DNA from 3 places in the Pseudoalteromonas sp. SG43-1 genome. Region 3 is predicted to be linked to each of the others. Evidence: predicted binding sites of a transcription regulator. Region 3 holds the regulator's gene; each other region holds the start of a gene.

Evidence for each region. Region 3 encodes FliA, which starts transcription of late flagellar genes. Its sites were predicted from a motif close to CTAAAGNTNNNNNNNNNNNNGCCGATA; they were not measured.
Region 1: a site for FliA is predicted at 1,803-1,829, ahead of H5159_RS08005 (DUF4402 domain-containing protein). Genes of this name have one in related genera too.
Region 2: a site for FliA is predicted at 1,443-1,469, ahead of H5159_RS19650 (DUF5610 domain-containing protein). Genes of this name have one in related genera too.

Annotation. Positions count from the first base shown of each region.
Region 1 covers NZ_JACJFD010000008.1:28,310-31,593, reverse strand. The annotation lists gene H5159_RS08015 (SPOR domain-containing protein) at 163-846, shown strand; gene H5159_RS08010 (SPOR domain-containing protein) at 1,215-1,769, shown strand; gene H5159_RS08005 (DUF4402 domain-containing protein) at 1,885-2,487, shown strand; gene H5159_RS08000 (DUF4402 domain-containing protein) at 2,491-2,973, shown strand; gene H5159_RS07995 (molecular chaperone) at 2,983-3,284, shown strand, end outside.
Region 2 covers NZ_JACJFD010000040.1:22,608-25,891, forward strand. The annotation lists gene H5159_RS19640 (DUF523 domain-containing protein) at 1-228, shown strand, start outside; gene trmA (tRNA (uridine(54)-C5)-methyltransferase TrmA) at 239-1,336, opposite strand; gene H5159_RS19650 (DUF5610 domain-containing protein) at 1,499-2,638, shown strand; gene murI (glutamate racemase) at 2,704-3,284, shown strand, end outside.
Region 3 covers NZ_JACJFD010000007.1:50,935-54,218, forward strand. The annotation lists gene flhF (flagellar biosynthesis protein FlhF) at 1-171, shown strand, start outside; gene H5159_RS07375 (MinD/ParA family protein) at 164-1,024, shown strand; gene H5159_RS07380 (RNA polymerase sigma factor FliA) at 1,051-1,761, shown strand; gene cheY (chemotaxis response regulator CheY) at 1,802-2,185, shown strand; gene H5159_RS07390 (protein phosphatase CheZ) at 2,203-2,976, shown strand; gene H5159_RS07395 (chemotaxis protein CheA) at 2,992-3,284, shown strand, end outside.

The sequences.
Region 1 (3,284 bases), on a different contig from region 3:
AAGGAAGGGTGGGAGTATGCAACGTTGTGTTTTACAAAACACTGACAAGCATGCGAAGAGCTAAGTTTTATAGCTCACAGCTTAAATAAAGTTAAACGCTTTCTTGTGAGAATGTTTAACTGAAATGTAGTGTAAGAACACTGCTTTCAGGACAGCAAATACATGTTTATATATAAAAAAAATAACATTGGGTTTTTATTCAGCTTGCTAATGCTTTTATTTGGCACAGCATGCAGCGTTACGCCTGAAATAAAAACTATTGATGAACAGCCTCAAAGTAACTCGCCTGACTACGTATCAATTACAGCCTTGGAGCTTGCTCAGCTAAAAGATGCCGCAATGCAGTGGCAACAAGCTCGTGAAGGCATAGAGCGAATTTTAAGGTTAGAAAAAGAAATAACTTATCTCGTAAATCATATTGATATTATAAACAGCAAAGCAATTGCGCAGTCTAATCAAGGGTATAGCAGCAAGTCTGTACGTTCACCACGAAACACACGCAATGTTAAGTCACGCCAACAAGTTAAACAAAACTACAGTAATAAAAAACAAGCTGTAAAATTAAATAAACCAAAACATGTATTTGCTTTGCAAGTAGCTTCGGTTGATTCAGAGCAAGGTGTGGCTAAAGCATGGCAAGAGCTAAATACTAAAGCAGCACCGTTATTTAGAGACAAAATATTGACTAACGTAGAAACCGCCAAGATAAACGACAAAATGTTTTACAGACTAAAACTAGGCTCTTACCAAAACTTTAAAAATGCAAAAGCAGATTGTGACGTATTCAAGCTGTATAAACTCGATTGTATAGTAAGTAACTACACCGATAAGCCAGTAAGGCTGTAGCCCGTATTACGTAATATCAATCTGTAATAATACCTAATCAATCTGGGGATTAAACCTGACGCAATTATCGCTAATAATTTTGATATACGAGTGCACGGAGGCAGTAGCTAGAGCAATACAGCAATAATTAGTGATAGTAATTAAATAATGCAATTTTGTTTTGTTATCAACTCGGTTTTCTTACTTCAAAATAGACTACTTAATTAAAAAGTTGCTATAAATTGGCGCAAAATTTGCTTTGATTTATTATCTTGGTTAGTAGAGTGCATTTTGCAATGCGGTATTTGAAGTCTTGTCATTTAATATCAGTTTTATTCTTATCTTTTTATTTATATGGATGCAGCAGCGCAACTGTAAATAACGAGAGCGTGCAGCATTCTTTAATAACTGATAAACAAGTAAAAGAGTATGTTTCGCAGTGGCACTTACAGCAAGAAAGCATTGGTCGTTTAACTGCTATGGAAGATGATTTACAGCTATTAATTATGGCGTTATCGTCTCAAAGTGAATTAACTGAAAACCCTCCTTTACTCATGCAAAGTAAAATCGATATCACCTATGGTAATCAGCCTTCACAGAATTTGGAACCGACGGCACTAAATAACACTCCCGAAGTAAAAACACCAAACTTACAAAACTCAGAACTCACCTTAACAGATGAAACTAAAATTGGAGCACAGCTTGGTTGGTATTTAAAGCCAGAGCTTGTTAGAGCAAGAGTCGAAAGGCTTAAGCAATTATACCCTAGTGCATTTACTCAATTTAATTTTACTATGTTTGAACGTAAAAATAATAATATGACTTTGTATGGATTACGTGTAGGTCCATTTAAAAACGATGCTCAAGTAAGTGCGTTTTGTTATTTAGCTAATCAGCTTGATCAAGTATGTAATATTGCTGCTTTTGTCGGAAAACCAATATAATTAATAAATTAGGACTTTTAAACTTATATAGTATTAAAGTATTTGTACTAATAGTCGATACTAACTATAGTTGGGCAAATATTTGATAAAGCCCATTTTCTTATAAGGATTTAGCATGAAGTTTTATTTATCTGCATTAGCTGTAGCCACCGTGGTCAGCTCGTTTAGCACTTATGCTGCTACAGAGTCATTTGAAGCGAAAGTAACAGTACAAAATGCTGTAGTACTCACAAAAGATAACGATTTAAATTTTGGTACTATTCGTGCTATTTCAGATCCATTAGGCGCCGAACAAGCAACGCTGACAGTTAATCCTGATCCAGCTGCGAGCCCTGTTACTTCACAAGATAATCCAACTGGTAACGCTGCGAGTATCTCAATAATTGAAGGTGGTGAAGCGGGTGCTTTCAGTGTGTCAGATGTAGTACCAAACTCTATTTTAACCATTAGCGACCCAGTAAATACTTTGATACTACCCTTAGCTGGCCAAGGCTTAAATGAACCTGATTTTACTGTAGATGCTTGGACTTACTTTATAACGAGCGGAACAAATGCAGGAGCGCTTTATACGCAGGGTACTCCTAACCTACAAGCTGGTGCTGATGGCGCTGTATCATTTAATATAGGCGCGACTCTTTCTACTTCATCAAACGCATCAAGTGTGGATTACCCTGATGGTGAGTATTCTGGTAGCTTTAATATTGAAGTGTCATATTAATTAGTGTTTAAACAAACAATGCGCTTTTTGTATGTTTCTGCTTGGCTTTCGTTAATGTTTAGCGAGCAAGCCTATAGCGCAAGCATACAACAAGAAGCGCTTAATTTTGGCACTTTAGTTATCCTTCAAAATAATACTTTAAGCTCTATCACGATTAACCACAATGGTGAAATAACCACATTTGGTAGTATTTACGTATTAACTGAGGGGAATCCCGCAGAACTTTTATTTACCGATTTACCTCCGCTTACTCAAATATCGTTTAATAAAATGAGTGACTCTACATTGCAAAGTGAAGTACTTGGAGCTAATAGTGCCAAGTTTTCGGTTGTATTAGTGGATTTACCAAGCACGCAAACTAGCGATGAATTTGGAGATCTTTTACTCAAAGTAGGTGGCCGTTTAATAACGACAGGGACTAGCCAAAGTTACTTAGATGGTAGTTTTATTACTGACACCCAATTAGAAATTACGATTGATTACTAAAGGAAAAACATGCTTTATAAAGTTGTAGTGCTGCTCGCACTGAGTGTATGTATTTTAGGAAAAAATGCATACGCAAATTTACTTATCTCTCCAACCCGTATTAGTTTTGATGAACGTCAACGAACCGCTAAAGTTACCGTAATTAATACGGGGGATGAATATCAAACATATCGTGTTTTATGGAGTGAGAAGCAAGCGCAACCTAGCGGTGGCTACATACAGTTGGCAGAGGCTACAAGCGAAAGTTTAAGTTCAATGGCACGTTTGTCACCAAAACAAATGCGTTTAGCACCTGGTGAAAAACAAACAGT
Region 2 (3,284 bases), on a different contig from region 3:
CAAACTGGAGCTAATATAGCGCTAGAACTCTGTAAAAAGAATCAAGTTCGTTTTGCTCTACTTAAAGAATCGAGCCCTTCTTGCGGACGAAATACAATATATGATGGAAAGCATCACGGAGTAAAAATCGAAGGGCTAGGCTTAACTACAGCATTATTAATAAAAAATGGTATTCAAGTATTTAGTGAAGAGCAAATACCAGCACTTATAAAAGTACTGGCACTTTAATTTTGGCTGGTTATTTGCGCTGTAAGAAAACGCCCGACTCAATGTGATGCGTATAAGGGAACTGATCAAATATAGCAAAGCGCTTAACGTTATGCGTACGTGTTAAGTGATCAAGGTCACGCTCAAGAGTTTCAGGATTACAGGATATATAAATTATGCTTTCGTAGTTAGCCACTAAGTCACACGTTAATTCATCCATGCCCGCGCGTGGTGGATCAACTAATATGGTTTGGCAGTCATAGCTTTTTAAATCAATACCATCTAAACGAGAGAAAGTACGCTCGCCATTCATTGCTTGAGTAAACTCTTCACTAGACATACGAATAATATCTAAGTTCTCTACGTTGTTTTTAGCAATGTTGTATTGAGCAGAGTGAACAGATGATTTTGATATTTCCGTCGCTAATACTTTATTAAAACAGCCCGCTAATGCAATTGAAAAGTTACCGTTACCACAATACAATTCTAGTAAATCATTTTTAAGTGGTTTACATAAATCTTGTGCCCACTCCAGCATATTAATATTTACTTTTGCATTAGGCTGAGTAAAGCTATTTTCTACTTGTTGATAAATAAGCTCTTGCCCATTAACTGTTAAACGTTCAGTTACAAAGTCATCACCTAGTACTTCTTTTTGTTTGCGAGCACGACCTATAAAGTCAATTTTGTATTTACTGCTAAGCTTTTCTTTCAGTGCTTTAATTTCACTTAACCATTCATCATCCAGTGGTTTGTGATAAAGCAAGCTTACTAAAATTTCACCGCTTAGCGTTGATAGGTAATCGATTTGAAATAACTTACGGCGTAATATTTCACAAGGCTTAAGATTTTCAATCATCACCTGCATTATTTCACCTACTAGAGGCGCTGCTGGGTCAAATGTATCAACACGGATTTTTTCTTTTGTTTGTTGATCAAACATAATGTGAAACAGATCATCACCGTCGTGCCATACTCTAAATTCAGCACGTTGGCGGTAGTTAGTTGGCTCTGAGCTAAATACTTCTAATTGCTCCACACCAAAACGTTGAAACTGCGTACTAATTCGCTGCTCTTTTTCACTTAACTGCGCTTGGTACTGTGTGGTATCTATTTTAATAACTGCCATTAACGCTACTACCTTATCTAAGATCTGTTTATCGGCGCTATTGTAGGGAGCGCTGCGTATTTGTCTAGTTTTGGCTAGCATTTATGCTGTTTTATTGAACATTGTACTTTAGTTTTTGTTGTTATAGCCGATAATAAACTACGCACGCTTAGGAGACGAATCATGAAAATAGGTAATTATGGCTTTACGCCAAACAACAACATCAATAAATTCAATAATAAAGCTGATATACAGCAACCTACAATTACGTCTCCTCAAGATAGCTATCAACAACGAGGCCGAGAGTTGGCCGCAAAGGTGCTTGGCGATAAAATGGCTGAGCAGCTTGGATTACCTATCGCAGAAAAAAAAGCAGATAAACCACTATTTGATTTTGATGAAATAGTAAAAAACGTACTCGATTTTGTAAGTAGTGCTGTAAATAAAGCAAAAGCTAACGGCGCTGATGACGAAAAGCTCAAAGATATGCTAGGCGATGCGCGCAAAGGAGTCCAAATAGGGATTGATGACGCTGTTGATGAACTCAAAGGTACAGGCGTATTTAATGATGACATGGAAGAGGGCATTAATAAGTCCAAAGAGGGAATTTACAATGGGCTGGATAAGTTTGAAGAGTCGTTATTTAACCCACAACCTGCCAGCGTAAATATAAGCCAGGCCCAATACGTCAGTATGACGAGTAATGCAGAGTATAAATTTACTACAGCAGAAGGCGATGAGGTAAGTATTAGCTTTGCTGATGCATTTGAATCTCAATCGGCAAGTGGCTATCAGCAAAATAGTAATAGTGAGTCGTTTGCAAGCTCATCATCGCAATCTCGACAGGTATCATTTTCGATGTCGGTAAATGGTGACTTAAACGAGCAAGAGCAAGAAGCTATTAATGCGATGATGGAAGACTTACAAGATTTAAGTAAAACCTTTTTTGGTGGTGATTTAGATGAAGCATTTGAACAAGCGCAAGAGCTGAGTTTAGACAGCGATCAGCTGGTGGCTTTTTCTATGGATTTACGCCAAACAAAAACAATAGCAACAGTTAAAAGCTATGAAGAATATAAACCAGCACCAGAAAAACAAGTAGCAGAGGGTTTAGTCCCTTTTAATGACGACCTTAAAAATGCTTTTGAAAAAGCGGGTGAGCTTGGATTACAAAATCAGCTAGCTGGCATTCTCCAATGGTTAAATCAAGATCAGGAACAAATAGATAAGTTAGTAGATTATACAAAGTCTATGTTCGAAAACCTTAATCAGTTAAATTCAGCAGCCGACAGGCTTACTGATTTAGAAGCCACGCAAAGTTAAACTACTTTCTTTTATAAAAACCTCATGGCAAACTGCCGATCTTAAAGTAAAGTAGGAACGGTAGTTTGTCAGCGCATATAATGGTCTTTGATTCAGGTATTGGTGGAACTACTGTACTTGAACATATCAAGCAAAGTATCCCCAATGCTCAGTACAGCTATTTTATGGATAATGCATTACTACCTTATGGTGCTCAATCCCAACAAACTATAATTAACCGATTATGTTCACTTATTCATTTCATCAAAGCCAACACGCTTAACGTCGATTTAATTGTAATAGCGTGTAATACAGCTTCTACATCTGCACTCAGCGCTGTTCGCCAAATTACGGATATTCCTATTGTAGGTGTTGTGCCAGCAATAAAGCCTGCGGCAGAATTAACACGCTCAAATCATATTGGCTTGTTAGCCACGCCGGCAACGGTCGCCAGTTCATACACAAAAACATTAATTGCTGAACATGCACGTAATGTAATCGTTAACCTTTATAGCAGTGTTGAATTAGTAACGTTAGCTGAGGAATGCTTTTTTACAGGCTTTTTAGATACAAATAAGTTGTATCAAGTACTCGATGAACTACATATAGATAAAACTATAGATGTACTTGTACTAGGGTGTACGCACTTTCCGATATTAGCAGGGCC
Region 3 (3,284 bases):
CGCCTTCCAATAGGGTATCTTACTAATGGTCAACGAGTACCAGAGGATATTCGTGTTGCAAATGCTGAGAAACTAGTTAAAAAGGCTGAGCAATTATATTTAAAAAGAACAAAAGAACAACATTCAAGGCACCAAGCAGTGGCGCCAAGCACAGTAGGGATGTATGATTAACACAGTATTAGATCAAGCAAGCGGCCTGCGCAAAATGAGTCAAAACAATAACAACGGCGTAAAAGTTATCGCTGTAACCGGTGGTAAAGGTGGAGTAGGGAAAACAAATGTTTCTCTAAATACAGCTATTGCACTTGGGCAGCAAGGTAATCGAGTATTAGTGCTGGATGCTGACTTGGGTTTAGCAAACTGTGATGTGATGCTTGGTTTACGTGTAGAGCGTAACTTGTCACATGTCTTGTCTGGTGAATGTGAGCTTGATGAAATTTTAGTTGAAGGCCCTGCAGGAATTAAAATTGTACCCGCTACATCGGGTTCGCAAAGTATGGTTGAATTATCACCATCTGAGCATGCTGGGCTAATTCGTGCGTTTAGCGAATTGAATACCGAATTTGATATTTTAATTGTAGATACAGCTGCTGGTATTTCAGACATGGTACTGAGCTTCTCGCGTGCAGCGCAAGATGTAATGGTTGTTGTATGCGATGAGCCGACATCAATCACCGACGCTTACGCACTTATTAAAGTATTAAGTCGTGAGCACGGCGTTTATAAATTTAAAATTGTTGCCAATATGGTGCGCAGTATGCGTGAAGGCACTGAATTGTTTGCAAAGCTATCTAAAGTTACCGACCGCTTTTTAGATGTATCAATGGAGCTAGTAGCAACGGTTCCTTATGATGAAAATATGCGCAAAGCAACACGTCGTCAAAAAGTAATAGTAGAGCTCTTTCCAAATTCGCCAGCCGCTCTTGCGTTTAAAACGCTGGCAACAAAAGCAGTTAAATGGCCAATACCCAACCAACCATCTGGGCATTTAGAGTTTTTCATTGAGAAACTAGTAAACGGTTAATTATGACAACACTGGTGAATAGAGCTATGGGATATCAATCAACACAAAATTTAAATGTGATTGTTGAGAAGCATGCATCACTTGTTAAAAAAGTGGCATGTCATCTAATTGCTCGATTACCACCTAGCGTTCAACTTGATGATTTAATTCAATCAGGAATGATAGGCTTAATAGAAGCTTCGAAAAACTTTGATGCAACAAAAGGCGCAAGCTTTGAAACTTTTGCAGGTATTCGTATTCGCGGTGCTATGCTTGATGAAATGCGCCGTGGTGATTGGGCTCCTCGTTCAGTTCACCGTAAAAACAGGCAAGTTGCAGAAGCAATTACTGAGCTCGAAAGTAGTCTGAACCGCGAACCAACGGACATAGAAGTTGCTGAAAAACTTGAAATTTCGCTCAATGAGTACCATCATATTTTAAATGATGCGAATACGAGTAAAATATTAGGCATTGAAGACCTTGGTGTAGATGAGGATGTTATTACTCCTGTAGGCCAAGATTTAGCACAAGATAAACCTTTTAATAATGTTAAAAATGATAGGTTTAATGAGTCTTTGCTAAGTGCAATTAAGTCATTACCAGAGCGTGATGCAATGGTGCTTTCTTTGTACTACAACGATGAAATGAATTTAAAAGAAATAGGACATATACTCGATGTAAGTGAATCGCGTGTAAGTCAGATACATGGTCAGGCGATGATTAAGCTTAAAGCTAAAATCAATGACTGGATAAATTAGTAGTAAGTAAACAAAGGTTAATACCTCACTGGGGGATGTTTTGGATAAAAACATGAAAATTCTTGTAGTTGATGATTTTTCAACAATGAGACGCATTATAAAAAACCTGTTACGTGACTTAGGTTTCACTAACGTTCAAGAAGCTGATGATGGGTCTACAGCTTTGCCTATGTTGCAAAATCAAGTGTTTGATTTTGTAGTTACGGATTGGAATATGCCTGGAATGCAGGGTATTGATCTTTTAAGAGCAATACGTGCAGACGATAAGTTAAAACATATCCCTGTATTAATGGTAACGGCAGAGGCTAAAAAAGAACAAATAATAGCTGCAGCGCAAGCTGGTGTTAATGGTTATATTGTTAAGCCATTTACGGCTGGAACATTAAAAACTAAATTAGAAAAAGTATTTGAACGCTTAGGCTAATGATGGGGGAGAGGCTTATGCCAGCACCAGCTGCGCCTCAAATAACGTTAGAACAAGCTCGTCAGCTCGTTGTTTTTTTAGAAAATGATGAGCAAGACAAAGCAAATCAGTTGATTTTAGAGGCTGCATCTAAAGAGCAGTCTGAATTATTTGCTGAAGTTGGAAAGTTGACTCGTCAACTGCACGAAGCCCTTAAAAGTTTTGAGCTTGATACTCGCTTAACTGATATAACGACAGATGCGATTCCAGATGCTAAAAAGCGGCTTAATTATGTTATAGAAATGACAGAAAATGCGGCTAATAAAACAATGGATGCAGTGGAGGCCAGTTTACCTATAGCCCAACAGTTAGCGGACGAAATATCTCATATTAAACCGACATGGGATCGTTTAATGAGCCGCGAGATTGAGCTTGGTGAGTTTAAGCAACTTTGCCATAGCATCGATAAGTTTATGAACAACTCTCATCATAAGACTGATGAGCTTCAAAACTTAATGACAAATGTATTAATGGCTCAAGACTATCAAGACTTAACAGGTCAAGTTATTCGCCGTGTTATCGAACTTGTTAGGGAAGTAGAAGAAAGTTTACTGCATCTTTTAACTGCGTTTGCTGAACAAGACGACAGTAACAGCACCGCGAATAAAGTAGAACAACAAAAAATAAAAGAACCAGTTGCCACACAAACTTTAGCAGGTCCTGAAGGCCCTATTATTGATAAAGAATCGCGTAATGATGTTGTATCTGATCAAGATGAAGTTGATGATCTTTTATCAAGTTTGGGCTTCTAAGAGGAGAGTAACTGCATGTTTGAAGTCGATGAAGATATTTTACAAGACTTTCTTGTAGAGGCTGGAGAAATCCTAGAGCTTTTATCTGAACAGTTAGTTGAGCTGGAAAATAATCCAGAAGATACCGAGTTACTAAACGCTATATTTAGAGGTTTTCACACTGTAAAAGGTGGTGCAGGCTTTTTAGCTATGACAGAACTTGTTGATGCTTGTCACGGTGCTGAAAACGTATTTGATTTACTACGTCAAGGCGTGCGAACAGTCAACTCAGAGTTAATGGATGTTATTTTACAAGCACTAGACACCAT